One region of the Rhodococcus sp. 27YEA15 genome, then DNA from elsewhere that is predicted to be linked to it. Evidence: riboswitches for the same ligand, from Rfam matches in the RefSeq annotation. Region 1 holds a riboswitch; the other holds the start of a gene.
The links. A riboswitch is a leader RNA that binds a small molecule or an ion and turns the genes downstream of it on or off. The one in region 1 is predicted to bind cyclic di-AMP.
Positions count from the first base shown of each region.

Region 1 (9,898 bases):
AACCCCATTCGCCTGGGCTCGTGCCACGAAGTACATGGCAAAGAGCCCTGCGAAGAACATGAGCTCACTTGACAACCACACGATGGTGCCAACGCTGACCATATTCGGCCGGTTCAGCGAGTGCACGCGTTGGGTGATTGCCGATCCTGAAGTCCCTACTGCGCTCGTCACAGACAGAAGTATGACGCTTCGTCGTAAGAGACGGCCACTCGGGTCCGTCATCGGCGCGTCGTTCGTCCCGAGTTCTCGCGTCGGAGCGGCGAATGCGCTGGTGGCGTCGTCGGGAATATGCTGACGCGATGGCAGCTGCACACCAGAGTAGACCGTGGTTCCTGAGAATTTTCGGCACCAGGCGTCCGCCGCCCCTCGATCGCAGTCGATCGGATCTCGAGATTGTCGCGTCGGGTTTCGACGACGTGGAATCGTGCTCGTCCGCGCTCGAGCGCGCCGAGTCCGGGGAGCCGCGTTGGCAGGCGAGCGCGCAAGTCGTACTGCGCCACCATCTCGACCTGCCGGCTGCCGCCGTGCTGGACGCCGAGCGGACAGTGGCGCAGGACGGATACGCACGCTCGGTGACAGTCGACGTCGTAGCGGGGGCGGGTGATTCGGTGCGGGTGATCTTCGAGCGGGTGCAGATTCTCGACGCCTTGCACTGCTCGCAGGAGCGGTCCCGGATGGCGGGTCTGGCGCAGCGGCTGGGCGGTTCGGTGTCAGGGTGGGACGCATTGCAGTTGCCCAGCGACGGCGGCCCTTCCGGCCGCCGCGACCGCCGGGATCGGTGAACAGGGTCGATTCGGCGACGCCGGCTGCGCACTGACTAGGCTGCGAATGTCAGATTCAGCTCTACCCAATCAGCACGACCCACCGAAAAGGGGACCGAGGGACGATGGCCGGCACCGACGCAACCACCGCCGTGAACACCGACGCGAGCGACGTGGTGCGGTCCTGGCCGATGATTCTCGGGCGCCTGACCGACGGTGTCGACCTCTCGTCGGCCGACTCGCAGTGGGCGATGCGCGAGATCATGTCCGACAACGCAAGTTCCGCGCAGATCGCGGCCTTCGGTGTCGGGTTGAAGATGAAGGGTGAGACTTCGGCCGAGCTGGCGGGTTTGGCCGCCGCGATGCTCGCGCATTCACGGCCCGTTCCGATCGACTCCGACGTCGTCGACATCGTCGGCACCGGTGGCGATCGTTCCAACACGGTCAATATCTCGACGATGGCCTCGATCGTGGTGGCCGCGGCGGGTATTCGTGTGGTCAAACACGGAAACCGGGCAGCGTCTTCCAAGAGCGGCGGCGCCGACGTCCTCGAAGCGTTGGGCGTGCGCATCAACCTCGGTCCCGAGCAGGTGGCTCGTTGCGTCGAGGAGGTCGGGATCGGTTTCTGCTTTGCACCCGTCTTCCATCCCGCGCTGCGCTTCGCGGCAGTGCCCCGAAAGGAGATCGGAATCCCGACGGCGTTCAACGTCCTGGGACCGCTCACCAACCCGGCACGGCCCCGCGCCGGACTCATCGGGTGCGCATTCCCGAAGCTCATCTCGGTGGTGGCAGGAGTGCTTGCCGAGCGGGGCAATTCGGCTCTGGTCGTTCGCGGTGACGACGGGCTCGACGAGCTGACCACCTCGACCACCTCGACGGTCCACATCGTCGCCGGCGGAACGATCCGGACGGTCACGCTGGATCCACGGGATGTGGGTATCGCCCGCGTTCCGCTCGAGGAGCTCCGTGGCGGCGACGCCGAGGCGAACGCGGCCGTGGCGCGGACGCTGCTCTCCGGACAGTCGGGACCGGTACGCGATGCGGTGCTGCTCAACGCGGGCGCGGCTGTCGCGGCGTTCAACGGTGTGGGGGACAACCTCGAAGAGGCGATCGCCGCCGGGATCGCGACCGCCGCTGCCGCCATCGACAGCGGGGCCGCGGCCGGTCTCCTTCACCGGTGGTCTGCGTTGACCGCGACCCTGACCGAAGGTTCTCGACGGGGCGCTGAAGGTTCCTGACGGGGTGGCTATTCGCCGAGCGAGAATCCGGCTTCGACGTCTGCGCTGGAGAACGACTGGAAGGCGATGTGCGTAGCCGTCTTGACGACGCCGGGCACCTTGTTGATTCCGCCGGTGACCACGTCGGCGATCTGAGCGTGGTCTCGGACCTTGACGATGGCGATCAGATCGACGTCGCCCGCGCAGGAGTAGACCTCGGTGACCCCGGGAAGGTCGGCAACGGCCTGTGCGGTCTCCGGTATCCGTGCGGATTCGGCATCGATCATGACAATGGCGTTGATCATTTCTCTCCTCGTTTTCCGGGCATCTGGAAAACGAGCTTAGGCGTAGGAGAGTGCGGCGCCTGTCACTGATGTTCCGATCGGCTTCCGGCCCGGGCGAGTCGACACCAGTCCTCCCAGCGGCCGACGCCGTTGGACGGTTCGCCGTAGCCGGAGGTCGTCTGCACGATTCGAACTCCGTCGGATGCGAGCCACCTGGCGGTCAATCCGAGTTCCTCGGGCGGTGCCCCGCGAAACGGGGTGGCGTCCGGGAAGACGGTTTCGGCTGCGGCCGTGATGGCGTCGACCACCGGCATCGGGTGTGTCCCGCGGCGAGCGATCCCGGCGGAGGCCAGGCGCCCGGATCGGATGACGGCCAGTTCCCAACCACCGTCCTCCGAGGGGCGGGCAGCGACAAGTTCGTCGATGGACGCCAGTGCCGCGAGTCGTTGGGTCCGCCGGACCGAGGTTCCTACTGCCGCGGTTCGGTCGCGGAGCCGCGCGGCGGTCTCGAAGAGCGCGGCCTCGGCCAGTTCGGTGATCCGATCCTGCATTCGCCGGAGTGGCCCGTCGTGGCGTCCGTGAAAGAAACCACGGACGTCGTCGACGATCGGCTCGTACTCGGTTTCGGTGACGTCCCCACCGCGTAATGCCGGACATGCCCCCAGCTCCCGAGAAGGGCACCTGGGCCCGTGTACGGAGCCGCGCGGGATCCGCTTGGTGCACGTGCGTAGACCGGTGAACTGGGCGACGGTATCGGCGACTTCCGCCGCATCGGTGCGGGAGGTGAACGGGCCGACGGAGGTCGACGAGGCCGTCCGCACGACGGACAGGCGTGGAAATGCCTCGTCGGTGAGCGTTATCCACCACCCGCGTTTGGGGAACTTCGATCGCCGGTTGTACGGCGGTGCGTGGGCGACGAGTAGCCGAAGCTCACGCACGCCTGCCTCGAGCGCGTGCGCGCACTCGACATGATCGACCCGGGTGGCCAGGGCGACCATCTCCTTCATGCGGCCGCGGGTTTCCGAGCCGGTGAAGTAGTTGCGGACGCGTCGGCGTAGATCGACGGCCGTGCCGATGTAGAGCGCCTCGTCCGACGGTCCTCGGAAGATGTAGACGCCGGGCGTTCGAGGCAGGCCGGCGGCGAAAGATCTCTTTGCTCGCTGGTGCGAGGAGACGTCGGGGAGGTAGTCGACGAGTTCGCTGTAGCTGTGCACACCCTGATTACCCACACGGTCGATGAGACCGTGCAGAACGTCCACGGTGGCCCGTGCGTCGTCGAGAGCACGGTGTGTCGGTTGTGTGGATACCCGGAAGAGCTGGGCCAGGGCCGAAAGTTTGACCGACGGTGCCTCGTCGCGTGTGAGGACTCGCCGGGCGAGTTTGACGGTGCACAGCACCCGGAACGACGGCCACGGGCGGGCACTGCGTGCAGCTGCCGCCTTGAGGAATCCGATGTCGAATCCGGCATTGTGGGCCACCAGTACCGCGCCGTCGGCGAACTCGAGGAAAGCTGGCAGTACCCGCTCCATCCGAGGCGCCCCGATCAACATGGCGGTGGTGATGCCGGTGAGCTCGACGATGTAGGGCGGGATCGGCCGCCCCGGATCGACCAGGGTGGCCATTTCACCCAGGACCACGCCGCCTCGAATCTTGACCGCACCGATTTCGGTGATCGAGTCCTGCTCGGCGCTTCCCCCGGTGGTTTCGAGGTCGACGACGACGAACGTGGTCTCGCTCAGTGGGGTGTCCAACTCGTCGAATGTCAACTGCCGGCCCACGGCCTCGAGGGCGCCGGTCGTGAACGGATGGGGTGACGGGTAGTCGCCGGCCGACGCTGGTTTCACAGCGCGCACGTTAACGAGTGGGTCCGACAGATTTCGTAATCGACTGCGGCGAGTGAAACCGACAATCCGAGCCGATCATCGTCGAAGAGACGAGGATCACATCGGATTCGGGAACCGGGTTCATTGGTTGCCCACTCAACTACTCTGCCGCGCCCGCCATCGGCCGGGTTTGCGGGGATCCGGTGCGCGACTCCGGATTCGGACCTGCAGGTCATTAGCAGTCGGAAGGATCTCGCTGAACAGCAACAAGGCGTGGAATGTCCTATTTTGTCGACACTGTGGGTACGCCGGAGGTTGTCGGGTCGACCGCATGTGACCAGCCGGTAACAAACCTGCCGTTATCGAGCTGTGACCGTTGAGGCGTACTCGGGCGCGGCGGAGGCGAATTCCACCAAATCCGGCCCGAGCGAGCGGCTGCAGTCGACATTGCCGCGACGATTTCGTAACCTTCCTGAGACCTAACGAAGTCTTGCCGGACCAAACAGGATCGGCATCGTCAGGAACCGCCTAATCGAGATCTCCGTGAGGAACTCGAACCGGGAACCCAAGTTTCCACTGGGGTGAATCCCGTTTGGGGCGCGGCCGCACCATCGCCGTGAACCACTCGGGTAGGGCTGATCTTCCCAGCCCGAACCCGTCAGCTAACTCGGTCGGCGGATGAATGGAAGAAATGGAGCACCCCTCAACGTGGCGTCACAGAATTTGAAGCGTTCCGCGCAGCTGGCAGTTGCCGGAGCGCTCGCAGTCGGAGCCTTCGCGGCAACGGCAGCACCTGCCTCGGCAGACCCCATCACCATCCCCGGTGTGGGCACTTTCGACATCCCGGGCGTTTCAGCGTCGCAGATTCCCTTCATTCCGGGTGTCACCGACAACATTCCCGGCGTCAACTCGGCCGGCCCGGCCGCGCCGGTCGCACCGATCACGTCCTCGCTCGGCGAGCGGGCCGTGCAGGCCGCTCAGACCAAGCTGGGCGCACCGTACGTCTACGGCGCTGCCGGCCCCGACGCATTCGACTGCTCCGGGCTCGTTCAGTGGGCGTACAAGCAGGCCGGTCTGAACTTGCCGCGCACCAGTTACGACCAGGCTGCTGCCGGTGTTCCGGTTGCGCAGTCGGACCTTCGGGTCGGTGACGTGATTTCCTTCTACGGCGGATCGCACTCGGGAATCTACGCCGGAAACGGAAACGTCATTCATGCCTCCACCGCCGGACAGCCGGTGAAGTTGGCGCCGGTGTCGTCGATGCCGTACGACGGCGCGCGTCGCTTCTGAGCTGTTGTACATGCGGTAACGGTTCGGTGACACCGGCCGTCACCATCTGCCGCCAATGGCGGTGGAGCTCGGGGGGAGCTCCGGATCTTCGTGCCAAGTGGGCCTCGAATCATGGATTCGAGGCCCACTTTCGTATTGATCGAACATCCGTCCTCGAGCTCACCCCGAGACACCTACCCGCGAGTAGACACGATATGGTGGCCCTTCCGTAATCTTATCGAGACATTGCCTGGGGCAGACAGGTACTGTAGTTAGTTGACAGCCAGCTAACAGAGGGTCGACCTGTTCGTGGTCGGCATCGTTCCGCCGAGACCGAGAGTTGCATTCCGTGGTTTCACCGAAGAAGAACAGTCGTCTACGTGCCGTGGTGGGGGTGGGTGCCCTCGCTCTCGGACTTGTGGTGTTCCCCTCGATTCCCGCCGGGGCGGACCCGACATTTTCCACTCCGACGGAGGCGCTCGATCGGCTCGGGGAACTCTCGCGCGCCTCGGAGCAGACGAACGAGGCGTTACACAACGCTCAGATCGATCTCGATGCCAGGCAGGCGGCTCTGGCGGACGCAGAAGACCGGGCCGGGGCGGACTCCGCGAGACTGGCTCAGGCGTCCGAGCAGGTGGCGGCCGTCGCGCCGGCGGTAAATCGTATTGCGACTGCCAACTACAAAGGTGCCCGCACCAACCGTCTGTTCGCCCTGATGATCAGTGACTCGCCTCAGCAGCTACTCGATCAGATGTCGGCGCTGGACGTGATCTCGAATGACGCCGCAACGCAGGTAGCACAATTCACGCGGGCCACCGCCGATGCACAGGCAGCCGCCGAGGCGTCGGCGCGATCGGCGGAGGAGGCCAGGGTCGCCGCGGAGCAGGCCAGGGTCGTCAGCGACGACCTCCAGCGTAAGCAGAGTGAATTGCAGACGCAGATAGCCGATGTCACCCGCGCGTTCGAGAACTTGACGGACGCCGAACGCTCGCAGCTGAACGATTCGTCCTTTCCGCCGGGCACCGATCTCAGCAAAATTCTAGCTAACTTGACGCCGGGCTCCGGCGCCGCTGCGCTCCAGGCCGGACTGACACGCATCGGTGATCCCTACGTGTGGGGCGCCACCGGCCCGAATCAGTTCGACTGCTCGGGTTTGGTGGTCTGGGCGTACCAGCAGATCGGCAAGACGCTCCCGCGTTCGAGTCAAGCCCAGGCTCAGGGTGGAATACCGGTTCCCCGTGACCAGTTACAGCCCGGTGACGTCGTGACCTTCTACAGCGACAACTCGCACGTCGGCATCTATGCCGGCGACGGAAACATCCTGCACGCCTCCACGTTCGGTGTGCCGGTCAAGGTGCAGTCGATGGAAGGCATGCAGTTTTCCACCGCCAGGCGTTACTGACGAGTGATCCGGACCGGCGGAGGACGGACGCGGGGCCCGGGAGCCGGTCCGCCGCAACTACCGGGCACCGACTCTCCTAGACTCGGCGACGTGCCGGCGGACCTCGAAACCACAGACGGAGTCGGCGCCGGCAGCAGGCGTAGGTGGGAGTATCCGGCACTGGTCGCTCTCGGCGTCGCCGTAGCTCTGGTACTGGGTCTGACTTTCGTGATGGCCAATTCCGACCGGTCCTCGGACGCCGCCGCAGAGCAGGCGCACCGCGAAGCACAGGTTCGGACTTTTCTGAACTCGCTCGCCGTCGCGCAGACGTCGAACGACCAGGACGCGATGGCGGCGCTGGTCGATCCGGGAGCCGTGCCGGGTGTGCTCGAGGCCGAGACACGTCGTATGACGGCGTTGGCACAACTGAAGTTCTCGGACTGGGGCTACGACGTACCGGCGGGTGCTCTGACACAGGAGCCGGCCACGGGGGCGCCCGCCGCAGACGAGGAGATATGGCACGCCCGGGTACTGCTGCGGTACGCCCTCGCCGATGTCGATTCCAGCCCGACGCGCAAACCTGTGTCGATGGTGTTCAGTCGCAGCGGCGACACCTGGCTTCTGCTGGTGAACGGTGCGACGGTGGGCCTGGACGCGGCCCGTACGCCCGGTGAGTCGTGGCACGGGCCCTGGGAGTTCGGGACCGTGGTGACGGCGCGGAACTCGACGGGCCACGCCCTGGTGATCGGCCACCCGGCCGAGAAGAACTTCGTCGAAGCACTGGCAGCGGACCTGGACGAGGCAATCGCCAACACGACCGAACTCTGGGGTCCGTGGTGGTCGGAACGCGTGGTGGTGATGGTGGCCGGCTCCGCCGAGGAGTTCACGGCGCTGGTGGGTCAGCATCACGACGGGGCGTCGATAGCTGCGGTGTCGGTCTCCGACGCTGTGACGCCGGGGTCCGGCGAGGTCAGCGGGCAGCGGGTGGTGTTCTCGCCCGCGGCCGCATCCCGACTGACGTCGGTGACGCGGAAAAGCTGTGCTGCGGCACGAGTTGGTGCACGTGGCAGCCCGCTCGCAGACGAGCGACGGATCTCCGATGTGGGTCTTGGAAGGATTCGCCGAGTACGGCGGCAATCGTGGTTCGGGTCGGGCCTCGAGCGAGATCGCGCCCACCCTGGCGGCCACCGTGCGTGAGTCGGATCCGCCGACTGCCTTCCCGTCGGATTCGAAGTTCTCCGGGGTACCGGTGGTCAGCTCACTCGCGTACGAGGCGGCGTGGTCGATCAACGCGTCCGTTGCAGACCGATTCGGCCAGGCGCGCCTGGCGGATCTGTACCGGGCGCTGGCCACCGGCCCCTCTACCGACGCGGAAGTCGACCGTCGCACGCGCGCGGTACTCGGGGTGGGTATCGACGACGTCAGGCTGGGGTGGATCGACTGGATGAACAGCCATCTGGGTTGAACCGACCTTCCCTCGGGTGCATCTCGCCCGTGCCCTACGGTGGACGGATGCGTCGGACCCTCTTGGTTACCAATGACTTCCCGCCCAGGCCGGGCGGTATCCAGTCCTACCTCCACACGTTCGCGAAGCATTTACCGGCCGACAAACTCGTCGTCTACGCGCCTCGCTGGCGTGGCGACTCGCACAAGAAGTTCGACGCGGCCCAGCCGTTCGAAATCGTTCGGCATCCGACGACGTTGATGCTTCCGACGCCGCTCGTCGCACGTAAGGCGGCGAAGCTGGTGAAAAAACGCGACTGTGAGTCGGTGTGGTTCGGTGCAGCTGCGCCCTTGGCAGTGATGGCGCCCGCTGTCCGGCGTGCCGGCGCGAGTCGCGTGATAGCGAGCACGCACGGGCACGAAGTGGGGTGGTCGATGATTCCCGGGGCGCGGCAGTCCTTACGGTTCATCGGCGACCACACCGACACCGTCACTTTCGTCAGCAAGTACACCCGAGGCCGATTCGCGGCTGCCTTCGGTGCGCAGGCCGCGCTCGAGCATCTACCGTCGGGCGTCGACACCGATGTGTTCCATCCGGATTCCGCTGCCCGCGAGGAACTGCGGCGCCGATACGGCCTGGGGGAGCGGCCCACGATCCTGTGTCTTTCCCGGCTGGTGCCACGCAAGGGCCAGGACATGTTGATCAAGGCTCTTCCGAAGATCCGCGACAGTATCGACGGTGCCGTTCTCGTGATCGTCGGGGGCGGGCCGTTCGAGGACCGCCTGAAGGAGTTGGTGGTCAAGACCGGCATGTCCGATCACGTGGTGTTCACCGGAACCGTGCCGGCCGCGGAACTGGCGAGCCATCACACCATCGCCGACGTCTTCGCCATGCCGTGCCGTACTCGCGGTGGCGGACTCGATGTCGAAGGACTCGGAATCGTGTATCTGGAGGCGTCGGCCACCGGTGTCCCGGTGATCGCCGGACGTAGCGGAGGCGCTCCGGAAACCGTGCAGCAGAACAAGACCGGCCTCGTGGTCGACGGAACGTCGGTTACCGACGTTGCCGCGTCCGTCATCGAGATTCTCTCCGATCGTGATCGTGCTGCCGCGATGGGTGCGGCAGGTCGGGAGTGGGTCGGAGCCGACTGGAAGTGGGATACCCTGGCGGCGAAGCTGCAGGTTCTGCTCGGCTGAGGTGGGTGCCTCGATCGACAACCAGGCCCGGTACCGAATTCGGTACCGGGCCTGCTCTGTTCGGGGTAGCTGCCTAGTTGGCGTAGATCTTCTCGATGTCCCCCGCGAAACTGGTGTGCACGACGTTGCGCTTGAGCTTGAGCGTCGGCGTGAGTTCGCCTGTCTCCTCGGTGAAGTCGACCGGAAGAATTCTGAACTTCTTGATCGACTCCGCATGCGAGACCAGTGTGTTCGCCTTGTCGATGGCGTCCTGGATGTCGCCCACCAAGTCTCCGTCGGTGACCAGATCGGCCGCGGTGGTTCCGGAAGGCTTGCCGTGGCGCTCGTTCCATGCCGGTAACGCGTCGGCGTCGATGGTGATCAGTGCGCCGATGAACGGTTTCTGATCACCGACCACGATGGCCTGACTGATCAACGGGTGCGCGCGCAGTGAATCCTCGAGCTGTGCGGGTGAGACGTTCTTTCCGCCTGCGGTGACGATGATTTCCTTCTTGCGACCGGTGATCGAGATGTAGCCCTCGCT
Region 1 covers NZ_JBMHHW010000001.1:2,691,897-2,701,794, reverse strand. Annotated here, with positions in the region: gene ABH922_RS12475 (cytochrome c oxidase subunit 3) at 1-171, opposite strand, end outside; gene ABH922_RS12470 (hypothetical protein) at 300-782, shown strand; gene trpD (anthranilate phosphoribosyltransferase) at 887-1,999, shown strand; gene ABH922_RS12460 (Lrp/AsnC family transcriptional regulator) at 2,008-2,283, opposite strand; gene ABH922_RS12455 (DEDD exonuclease domain-containing protein) at 2,346-4,040, opposite strand; cyclic di-AMP (ydaO/yuaA leader) riboswitch at 4,601-4,778, shown strand; gene ABH922_RS12450 (C40 family peptidase) at 4,794-5,375, shown strand; gene ABH922_RS12445 (NlpC/P60 family protein) at 5,704-6,756, shown strand; gene ABH922_RS12440 (hypothetical protein) at 6,847-7,932, shown strand; gene ABH922_RS12435 (hypothetical protein) at 7,925-8,200, shown strand; gene ABH922_RS12430 (glycosyltransferase family 4 protein) at 8,248-9,375, shown strand; gene ABH922_RS12425 (AMP-dependent synthetase/ligase) at 9,449-9,898, opposite strand, start outside.

Region 2 (9,898 bases), 2.1 Mb from region 1:
GGAGATGATCTCACCACGATGATCGGTGCGGCATTGGGGAAAAGCGACGAGGCCCGGCAACTGATCACGTCCTCCGACAAGGCAATCGGCGACTTCGCCGCAAGTCTGCCGGGGCTGCAGGGCGCGCGAGCGGTATTCGGGCAGAACTATCAGGGCTCGACCGGCGTCATCACCGCGCGGACCGCTCCCGTCGTCAGATTCCTCGAACGCCTCGGGCTGACAGCTCCGGACGAGTTGGTGAAACTCGCCGAGTCCAATGCCCTCGGGACCGCGCAACTGGCTGACGAAAATCTCGGACTCCTGGACACCGCCGACATCGCATTCGTCAATACACCTGGTGGACAAGACGAATTTGCGGCACTACCGATCGTGCAAAGCCTCACGCTCACCACAACCGGAAACATCCACTACACCGGCAATGACGTGGCGAGTTTGATGCTCACGCCGAATCCTGCCGTGACCACAGTGCTTCTCGACCAACTCGGCGGACCGCTGACCGAATTTGCGACACGGCGAGACTAAACGCGGAGCTCTCGTCCTTCAGCGCACCTGCGAAGGACGAGAGCGCGATCAACCTACTGCAACAGAAGATTCGACCCTGCCGTCGCTCAGCTCCGCTTCCGCTTGCGGATCAACTCCGATGAATCCGAGACCTTCGCGCGCTTCTCTGCGCGCCGCTCTTTGATCGACTGGGCAGGTTTCTTCATCGTTTTCCCCGGCGCTTTGTCAGCCATTGTCGCTCCCTTTTTCCCGAAGTGGCAATCACGAACTGACCTCGACCATACGTCATTTGTAAAATAAAGCCAGCCCGTACTTTTCGCGCTCGTGAAGTAGTGGCCGGATCGCCGAATTCGCGGCGCGATTTTTCGGTGCTTGTCACCGACGCGTTCGCCGATCATCGGCGTTCGCCGAGCGCAGGCGGACTCGATGTCCACCTGGATCTCGGCGACGATCGCGCCGGTTCACACACTGTTGTGTTCTCTTCGGTGGCGTCGATCGCCGCATTCGCATCGCCTGCGCGGGCCGGACCTCTCGGCCGTTCGGGCCGGAAGGTCAGACGGATTCGGCCGTGACGGTGCCGGTGAAGAAATCGACGAGTGAGTGCGGTGCGTTGTCGCCGAGGCAGAGATCGAGAATGACGTGGCTGTCGGCGGCTTCGGCCTGGCTGCGGGGAAACAGGGCCTGCTCGTATGTGGCAAGGGCTGTTTCGATGTCGTCGGGGTGCGCGGCGATGGCCTTGCCGAGTTCGAAGCCGTCGAACATCGCCAGGTTCGCGCCCTCACCGGACGGCACCATCAGGTGTCCGGCATCGCCGACGAGCGTCACTCCGGGGACGCGGTCCCATCGGTGGTCGTCGGGAAGTGCGTAGATCATGCGCGGTATCGGGGCGGACTCGCCCTCGGTGATCAGAGCGGTGAGTTCCGGCGCCCACCCGTCGAACTCGGCGGCCACGCGTGCGGTCGCGACAGCAGCATCGGTGAAGTCGATGCTCGCAATCCAGTCGGTGGAACGGTTCAGTTCGACATAGGTGTGAATGATGTCGCCGGCCTCGCGGTGTGCGGCGATCCCCTTTCCGGGGTCGAGTGCGTACATCGTGCCTGCTCCGACTGCTTCGGCTGTGGCAGTATGCTTTTCGTCGACGTCATACAGGTACGTCTCGACGTACACGGTGCCGATGTACTCCGGTGTGGCGGCGGAGAGCAGGGGTCTGATTCTCGACCATGCGCCGTCGGCGCCGACGAGGACGCCGGTGCTCACGGTCGATCCGTTGTCGAAGGTGATCTCGTGTCGACCCTCGCCCGACGATGCAACGCCGACAACTTTGTGTCCCCACCGGATCGCGTCGTCGGGCAACGACTCGATCAGGATCCGGCGTAAGTCGCCGCGCAGTACCTCGGGACGTCGATCGGTGCCGTCGTCGGGTTCGTCGAGCAGCACGCTCCCGTGCCGGTCGACGATGCGCGAAGCGGCGCCACCCTCGTGAATGATCGCGCGGAACTCGTCGACGAGGCCGGCCGCTTCGAGCGCGAGCTGCCCGTTGTTCTCGTGGATGTCGAGTTGTCCACCCTGGGTGCGGGCCTGCGCCGAGGGTTCGGCCTCGTAGATCGTTGCGGTTATGCCGTTGACGTGCAGGACGCGGGCGAGGGTGAGGCCGCCGAGACCGGCACCGATGATCGTGACCGATGTACTCATGATGGTTCCCCTTCAATTGATGGAACGTTGTTCCAGTGCCCATCTTGGAACGACGTTCCAGGTCTGTCAAGATGGTTCGTATGACGAGCAGGCATCAGCGGGTCGAACGGCGGACGGACGCGCTCTCGAAGCAGCGGATAGTCGAGGCGGCGGTCGAGATCCTGGACAACCAAGGCGAGAGTGCGCTGACCTTCCGTGCGCTCTCGGCTCGGCTGGCCACCGGAAGCGGAGCGATCTACTGGCATGTGGCGAACAAGGACGAACTCCTCGCCGCGACCACCGAGTCCGTCATCGCCGCCGTCGTGATCGGCGCGGCATCGGGGTCGACGCCGCTGCAGACGATCCGTAGCGCGGCACTAGGGGTGTTCGATGCAATCGACGCGCACCCGTGGGTGGGCACCCAACTCGCCCGCGAACCGTGGCAACCTGCAGTCACGCAGATCTTCGAGATCTTCGGTGGGCAACTGACGGCGCTCGCAGTTCCCGAGGCAGCGCAGTTCAACTCCGCATCCGCGTTGCTCAACTACGTTCTCGGGCTCGCGGGACAGTATGCAGCCGGCGCCCGTCTCCTACCCCGTGGGACGGACCGATCGGCATTTCTCACCACCATCACCGACCGCTGGACGCAACTGGACCCCGCACAATTTCCGTTCGTGCACAAAGTGGCCTCGCAGGTACCCGAGCACGATGACCGTGACCAGTTCCTGGCAGGTATCGACCTCGTCCTCGCCGGGATCACGGCCATTCGATAGGCGCAGCGCACCCGGGCCGGTAGAACGAGGAATTATCGCAGCGCTGCACCGAGGATCGCACCGATGCGCGTGATCTCGTCCGCGTCGCCTCGGATACCCGGCCGCCACGGCAGGACGAGTGAATCCTTCGAGGTGTCGACGTAACGCGGGACCACGTGGAGATGGAAATGGAACACCGTCTGCCACGCATCCGCTCCGCAGCAGTTGAGGAGGTTGACTCCGTCGGCGCCGAGTACGTCGACAACGGCTCTGGCCACCCGCTGCGCGGACAGTGTCACCGCAGTCAAGTCCTCGGCCGAAATCTCGAGAAGATCTCGGCTGTGGCGTTTGGGAACGACCAGAAGGTGACCGTCGGTTCCGGGATGAATATCCATGAACGCCAAGGTGGTTTCGTTCTCGGCCACCTTGGTCGCCGGAACGCTACCGTTGACGATCCCACAGAACAAGCACTCGTCGCTGATCACCCCCGAACTGTATCGCCTCAGTTTCGTCCGGGCGACGACAACTCTGCTCTGTCAACCGTTTTTCGACGGCTGAGAGTGTTTTGTCCCGCTGTCCACCGGGGTCACCGACGTGATGCGGTGCAGAGTGAAACCGCGAACCGCCCCGTTTGCCGGGTCGAAGGCGTCCAACTGACCGCCGCCGACGCTGACCGGATCGACAATTCGATTGGTCGCCACACCCTGGGCGTCGACGTAACCGATGTTCACGCTCGTGTGGTCTCTGGCGGCAGCGGCAAGCAAGGCGATGGTCGCCGCATTCGACTCGCGGGACCCGTCGGCGCGCACTCCACCGTTTCCGGGCCTCGCCGCCCGATCACCGGCGCGCATGGTGCGCACCAGCGCGGCGAGCTGGTCGACCGACGGACTCGCGGGCGTTCTCGACACCGGTCGCGAACGGCGGTTCGGAACCCGGGCGCCGCGAGGGCGCAGGTCCACCAAGGTTCCGGACGAATCCTCACCGGCCGGCGCGAACCCGGCAGCGCGTAGCTCGGCCAGGACTTCACGCAACGGCGCCTGCGACACCGCGACGGTCGGTGCCAACGCCCGCAATGCCAATGTCTCGGCCACCGCCGACGCCAGAACTTCCGACAACAGCGACACGTCCTCGCACCGGATGAACGACGCTGCAACACCGGCACGCAACCGGCCGTGTCGCCGGGCGACGTCGTCGACCAGATACGTCAGCGACTGGGGGACCGGCGTCTTGGATTTCGTGGTGAACATGGTGTGCAACTCGGTGGCGGTGAGTCCGGCGTCGAGCGCGCGGCGCACACTGTCCTCGCTGATCCGGTACATCGATGCCGCACCGGCGGATTCGATGTCCGCGACCAACGACACCTGCTCGAGGAGTTCCGGCACGAGCGGCCCCGGAGCTACCAGCGTCAGGTCCGCCTGGACGAGGATGTAGTCGACGGGTTGCGGTAGAGCCGAATGCATTTCGGCTTCGGCGTCGCCACCGTGCAACAGTGCGCGGCCGGCTGAACTGAGGGCGCCCCGAGCCATCAGCCCGAGCGCGGCGGCCTCGTCGGTCGTTCGTTCGATCGCGAACGTGCGCAAGCGACCACTGAGCCGAGGTCGACGCCACGCCAGGAGCCGACTCACCTCGGCCGGGGTCGCTGTCCGGCCGCTGTCGAGCTCGGCGGACAACTCGAGGATCGCGCGCCGATCACGCGGGGCGGCCGGAGCCCTGCCTTCTTCCGAGAGCGCCGCGATCGGCTTGTCTGCGGCGTCGCGAAGTCCGATCATCCACGGCACCCGTGGCACGTCGAGCCATGCCGACGCCAAAGTCTCCCACCGCCTCGCGGTCGACGCGGTCAGCCAGCCGTCCGCCGCCACCGTCGGAGTCCAGTAGTCGTCCGCGGTGTCCGAGGTGGGTGCGGGATCAGGTGTGCCCGCAGCGATGAGACCGGCCGCCGAAAGAAGTTCGACCACCAAACTCACCCGTGCTTCGTCGAGCTCGGCGGATTTCGACACGCGTCGCAGTTCGCGAACGCCGAGTCCGCCGGCACGCAACGCCGGCGCCGGTGCGGAGCCGAGCACCGCGATCACCTTCTCGCAGTCCCGCACGACTTCCAAGGCCTCACCTGCTGCCGCCGAATTCACGTCCGCCGGAGTGAGTTTGTCGCCGCCGATCGTCGGTGCCGTGAGCGTGGTGGGATCGAAGACCGGTTCCCCGCGGATCACCTGGCGAACCGTTGCCGGAAGTTCCACGGTCTGCTCGTCCAGCCAGCGCAACAGTCCGGCCGCCAACAACCGCTGCACCGGCCGGTCGGAGGGCGTACCCGCAGCGGCATCCCGGGTTCGGCCGATCGGACTCGAATTCGCCAGCGTCTCGAGCAGGTCTCGTTCGCGTTGATCGAGAGCGGCGAGGGCTGCGGCGATTTCGGACTCGGTCATCAGTTCCGCCGGTTCCAAGGCCCGTCCGACGCGCCACGGGATGGTTCCGATCGCCGCTGCAGACACGCCGATCGGGTCGGTACCCCAGATCAGCGCGGACCGCCGCATCTTTGCCAGCGACGCGTCGACGGCTTTCTTGGTGACCTTGCCCTTGCCGGTTCGAGCCCGCGCCGCGAGGGCGGCGTCGAAATCCGCACGCGAGACCGGTCTCTCGTCTGCGCCGCTGACGGCCAGCAACTCGAGCATTCCGAAGTCGAGCGTGTCGAGCTCGTCGGCGGCACGAGAAACCGACGCTCGTTGCTGGGCGCGGCCGCCGAGTACGACCATCGTGCTCGGCGGTGGCACGGCCAGATCGGGACGTAAGCGCATCAGCTCGGTCAACTCGGCGTCGGAGCGCGCCGAGAGCCATCCGGTCAAGGATTCGGCCACGGAATTGTCCGTCGTGTTCTCGCGTGTGTCGGTCATCAAGTATCAGATTAGAGACCTGGTCTGTACTGCGTGACGGGGTGCTGTCAAAATAGCCTCGTGGCTAACAATTCGAAGAAGCACTATGTAGATCCAGGATGGCCGGAAACTGCAGACGGAGATCACGCAGTGACCGAATTGTCATCGACTCGTGCCGGTGGTCTCTCGCCGTTCGGCGAAGACACCACCTTTCCGTTGCCGGTGGAGTCACTTCCCTACGCACATCCGCATACGGTGATCAACCGCTGACCGGCACCACTCGACGAAGTAAGGCCCGTACCGAAAATTCGGTACGGGCCTTACTTCTGCGATCTCTACGTTCGAGCGGAACGCACGCAAGGGGTGTGCTGGTGTTACTTGAGCAGAGCCTTCGCGGTGTCCACGAGGCCCAGGCTCTGTGAATCGAGTTCGATGCCGTTGGCCTTCGCGAATGCCAGCGCCTGATCGATCGCGTCGACAACGGGGTTGCTGATGGTCTGGGCGACCTGCACCGTCGGAGCGGTCTGCGGCTTCGGTGCGCTTGTCGCCGGAGCGCTGCGCTGAGTTGCTGCACTGTTCAAGCCGAGGCTCGACGAGCAGGAGGGCCATGCGCCCCAGCCTTGGTTGGCGAGAACGCGCTCGGCAACGACGATCTGCTGCTCACGAGTGGCCTGATTTGCGCTGGCTGCGTATTGTCCGCCGCCATGAGCGTTCCAGGTGCTCGGCGAGAACTGCAGTCCGCCCTGGTACCCGTTGCCGGTGTTGATGGCCCAGTTGCCACCTGCCTCGCATTGCGCGAGACGATCCCAGTCGGAATCGGGTGCAGCGTTGGCAGTACCGGTGGCTGCGATTCCGGCGACACCGATGACGGCGCCGGCTACGGCGACCTTGGCGACGGTGCGGCCGGTGGTGGTGGGCTTACGATGACGTCCGCTCATTGGGGTAGAAATCCTCTCCACACGCGCCTGCGAGGTCAGCTGTCGGGTTCGGGCTGAGAGGTCGCCCGGCCTCGCCTTTCCTGGCTGGAAAGGGTCTGGCTTCACCCCAAGATCCGGAATTGTCGCGCTCCGAATCGGTGTCCACTGGAGAACTTTCCTGTTCTCACAGAGGACTTTGGGTCCCCCGTCCTCGTCCCTGGAATGCTCTGTGGGAAGTTCCGGTACCCGCGGGACGAGGCTTGGCACGGCGGGCCGGAGGTGGCCGGAGTTTCCCGGCCGAAAACGACGGTAACGGCTCGAGGCCGTCGTGTCACCATTTGATAACGCGGCGTGGCGTGGGGCGCCGCACCACGTTGATGGGTAGTTCGGGACTCTCCCCAGGTCGCGACGGGTTCCACGACGCGTACCGGGCCGTGTCCGTTCCGTTATCCATCCGTAATGTGATTAAAGTCACATCGTGACATGGTTGGTACGTCCGCTTCGGAAACTGCGGTGTCGCCGGCCGGGAGTTTTATGTGTTCCGCGTCTCAACACCAATTGTCTGAATAAGGATAGGCTCGCCTAGTTTTCCAAACCGGGCGACATTCAGAAATCAGTAAGGCATCCCCACATGAAATTGCACAACCGTCGGCGCGCGGTCACCGCGCCACTCGTTCTCGCCGCCGCTGTCGTCGGCCTGACCTTCGGCTCGTCCGTCGCCGTCGCTGCACCCTCCGACACCGCGACGCACGGCGTAGTCGGAAGCTACACCGCGACCCAGCCCGGTGACATCGCAGTCGACTCGGTTACGCACCGGGCATATGCGACGCAGTACGGCCCCACCGAGACGTCGCTGTCCGTCGTCGACACGAACACCGGTTCACAGCTCCCCGCCGTCAAGGGAGTTGTCGCCTACCAGTCCGCCGTCGCCGTCGACTCCGTGCTGAGCCGCGCATACGTGTCCTCGTCGTACGGCGGTGCGATCTCCGTCGTCGACACGAAGTCCGGTGACGTCATCAAGACCGTGACGCTCAGCGAGAAGAATCCGGACGGCACTCGTCCTCAGATCAGCGACATCGCGGTCGATCCCGTGACGCACCGCGCGTACTTCTCGGACTACAAGTCCGGTTACATCCGCGTACTCGACGCCGCAGCAGGCGATGCCGTGACGAACATCCTCATCGACAAGTTCGCGACCCCGACCAAGCTCGGGTTCGACAACAAGCGCGGTTTCCTCTACGTGGCAGACACCAACTTCATGGAGGAGAACTACGGCCGCACGCTGTGGCAGATCGACGTGCGCGCTGGTTCCACCCCCAAGGCCTTCGTGCGCGGTAGCGACATCTACCCGGTCGAGCTGGCTGTCGACGACAACACCGGTTACGTGTACATGACCGACACCCGCACCGCGAACGTCTGGGTCATCGACGCGACCCCGAACAACGACAAGGTGCTCGAGAAGATCACCTTCTCGGCCGACACCACCGCCAACGGTGTTGCCGTGGACACCGCCGCAGGCGTTGCCTACGTTGCCGACGTCAAGCAGGGACAGCTCTGGACCGTCGACCTGTCGAACCGCGGCACCGCGCTACTGGCGGATACGAAGGTTCCCGAATTCGATCGAGTGAAGAACCTGGCTATCGATTCCTCCACCGGTGCGATCGCGGCAACCACCAATGCCGGCAAGGTGACCGTGGTTGCGGCGTACCCCACCCTGAAGACTGCGGAGTTGCCCGCAGCTCAGACCGGTAAGGCGTACTCGCAGAAGCTCGCCGTCAACGGTGCGCGCGCTGCGACCTTCAAGGTCGCCTCGGGTGATCTGCCCGCCGGCCTGACCCTCGCGAACGACGGCACGATCTCGGGCACCCCGACCGTTGCCGGTTCCTACACCGTCGAGGTCACCGCGACGAGCGTGCTGTCGCGTACGACGAGCGTGACCGTCGTCGTGTCCGAAGCTCCGGTCGGACCGGTCGACCCGGGTAACCCCGGCAACCCCGGAACCGGTTCGCTCGACAAGCTCCCCGGATTGGGTAGCCTCGGCCGCTGATCGAACATGACATCTGGAACCCGACCACGGCACCTGCCGTGGTCGGGTTCGCCAGATGTGGGCCGAACCGCTCAGGGGTATCCGACGTGGTCGACGTCGACGATCTGCTTGCCGAGAGGCATCAGTGACACCGGAATCATCTTGAGGTTTGCCACCGCGAGAGGAATTCCGATGATGGTGATCGCCATCGCGAACGCGGACACGACATGGCCGATCGCCAGCCAGATGCCGGCGAGAAGCAGCCAGAGAACGTTACCGAGGAGAGAGCCGACACCGGATGTCGGCTTGTCGATCACAGTCTTGCCGAACGGCCACAGCGCGTACACGCCGATGCGGAACGCAGCGATCCCGAACGGGATGGTGACGATCAGCACGCAGAAGACGATCCCGGCGAGGAAGTAGCCCAACGCCAGCCAGAGGCCGCCCAAAACCAACCAGATCACGTTCAGAATCAGTCTCACGGGCAGCGACCTTTCAGTGGGATACGACCGGTCACCGTGCGCGCCGACCGGACCTCAAGGTGTAGACCAACGCGAGAAAGAACCCGACCGGACACGCCAGTGCGATCAGGTAGAGCACCAGGCCGGGAGGGGTGTCACTGAATATGTGGACGGCGAAGATGGCGACGATTCCCAACAGGCCCACGATGAAGAGTGCCATCGCGGTTCGGAACATACCGATTCCGGTGCCGGAAGTGTGCGGTTCGATTCGAGTTTCCACGCGCTCCAGGGTAGTGCCTGGAAACCTGCGTGCCGACGGAGGTTCGTCACAGGTAGAGTGTTCGCAGACTGCGCGTCCCGCCGAACGATAGTGGGGCGCGTTCTTTTGCATTCTTCACGCGAAGCAATGCGAGCACGACCATGAGGCTCTTGTTCGAGCCTCCCGACTGTATTGGGGCGGATGCCCCAGTCGAGTGATGAGCGGGTGAACGCGGTGCCGACCGGCAAGGTGAAATGGTACGACCTCGAAAAGGGCTTCGGCTTTCTGTCGCAGGAGGAGGGCGAGGACGTCTACGTCCGGGCGTCCGCACTTCCCGACGGCGTCGAGGGACTCAAGGCAGGTCAGCGGGTGGAATTCGGGATGGCTGCAGGCCGTCGCGGCCCGCAGGCACTGAGCCTGAAGGTTCTCGAACCTGCACCCACTTTG
Region 2 covers NZ_JBMHHW010000001.1:563,896-573,793, forward strand. Annotated here, with positions in the region: gene ABH922_RS02615 (ABC transporter substrate-binding protein) at 1-522, shown strand, start outside; gene ABH922_RS02620 (hypothetical protein) at 609-734, opposite strand; gene ABH922_RS02625 (FAD-dependent oxidoreductase) at 1,054-2,193, opposite strand; gene ABH922_RS02630 (TetR/AcrR family transcriptional regulator) at 2,274-2,945, shown strand; gene ABH922_RS02635 (HIT family protein) at 2,978-3,406, opposite strand; gene ABH922_RS02640 (helicase-associated domain-containing protein) at 3,461-5,809, opposite strand; gene ABH922_RS02645 (hypothetical protein) at 5,870-6,058, shown strand; gene ABH922_RS02650 (transglycosylase family protein) at 6,163-6,726, opposite strand; cyclic di-AMP (ydaO/yuaA leader) riboswitch at 6,735-6,947, opposite strand; gene ABH922_RS02655 (putative Ig domain-containing protein) at 7,337-8,752, shown strand; gene ABH922_RS02660 (YccF domain-containing protein) at 8,824-9,213, opposite strand; gene ABH922_RS02665 (hypothetical protein) at 9,245-9,472, opposite strand; gene ABH922_RS02670 (cold-shock protein) at 9,686-9,898, shown strand, end outside.
Region 2: linked by a shared signal. The riboswitch ahead of ABH922_RS02650 (transglycosylase family protein) and the one ahead of ABH922_RS12450 (C40 family peptidase) in region 1 are both predicted to bind cyclic di-AMP.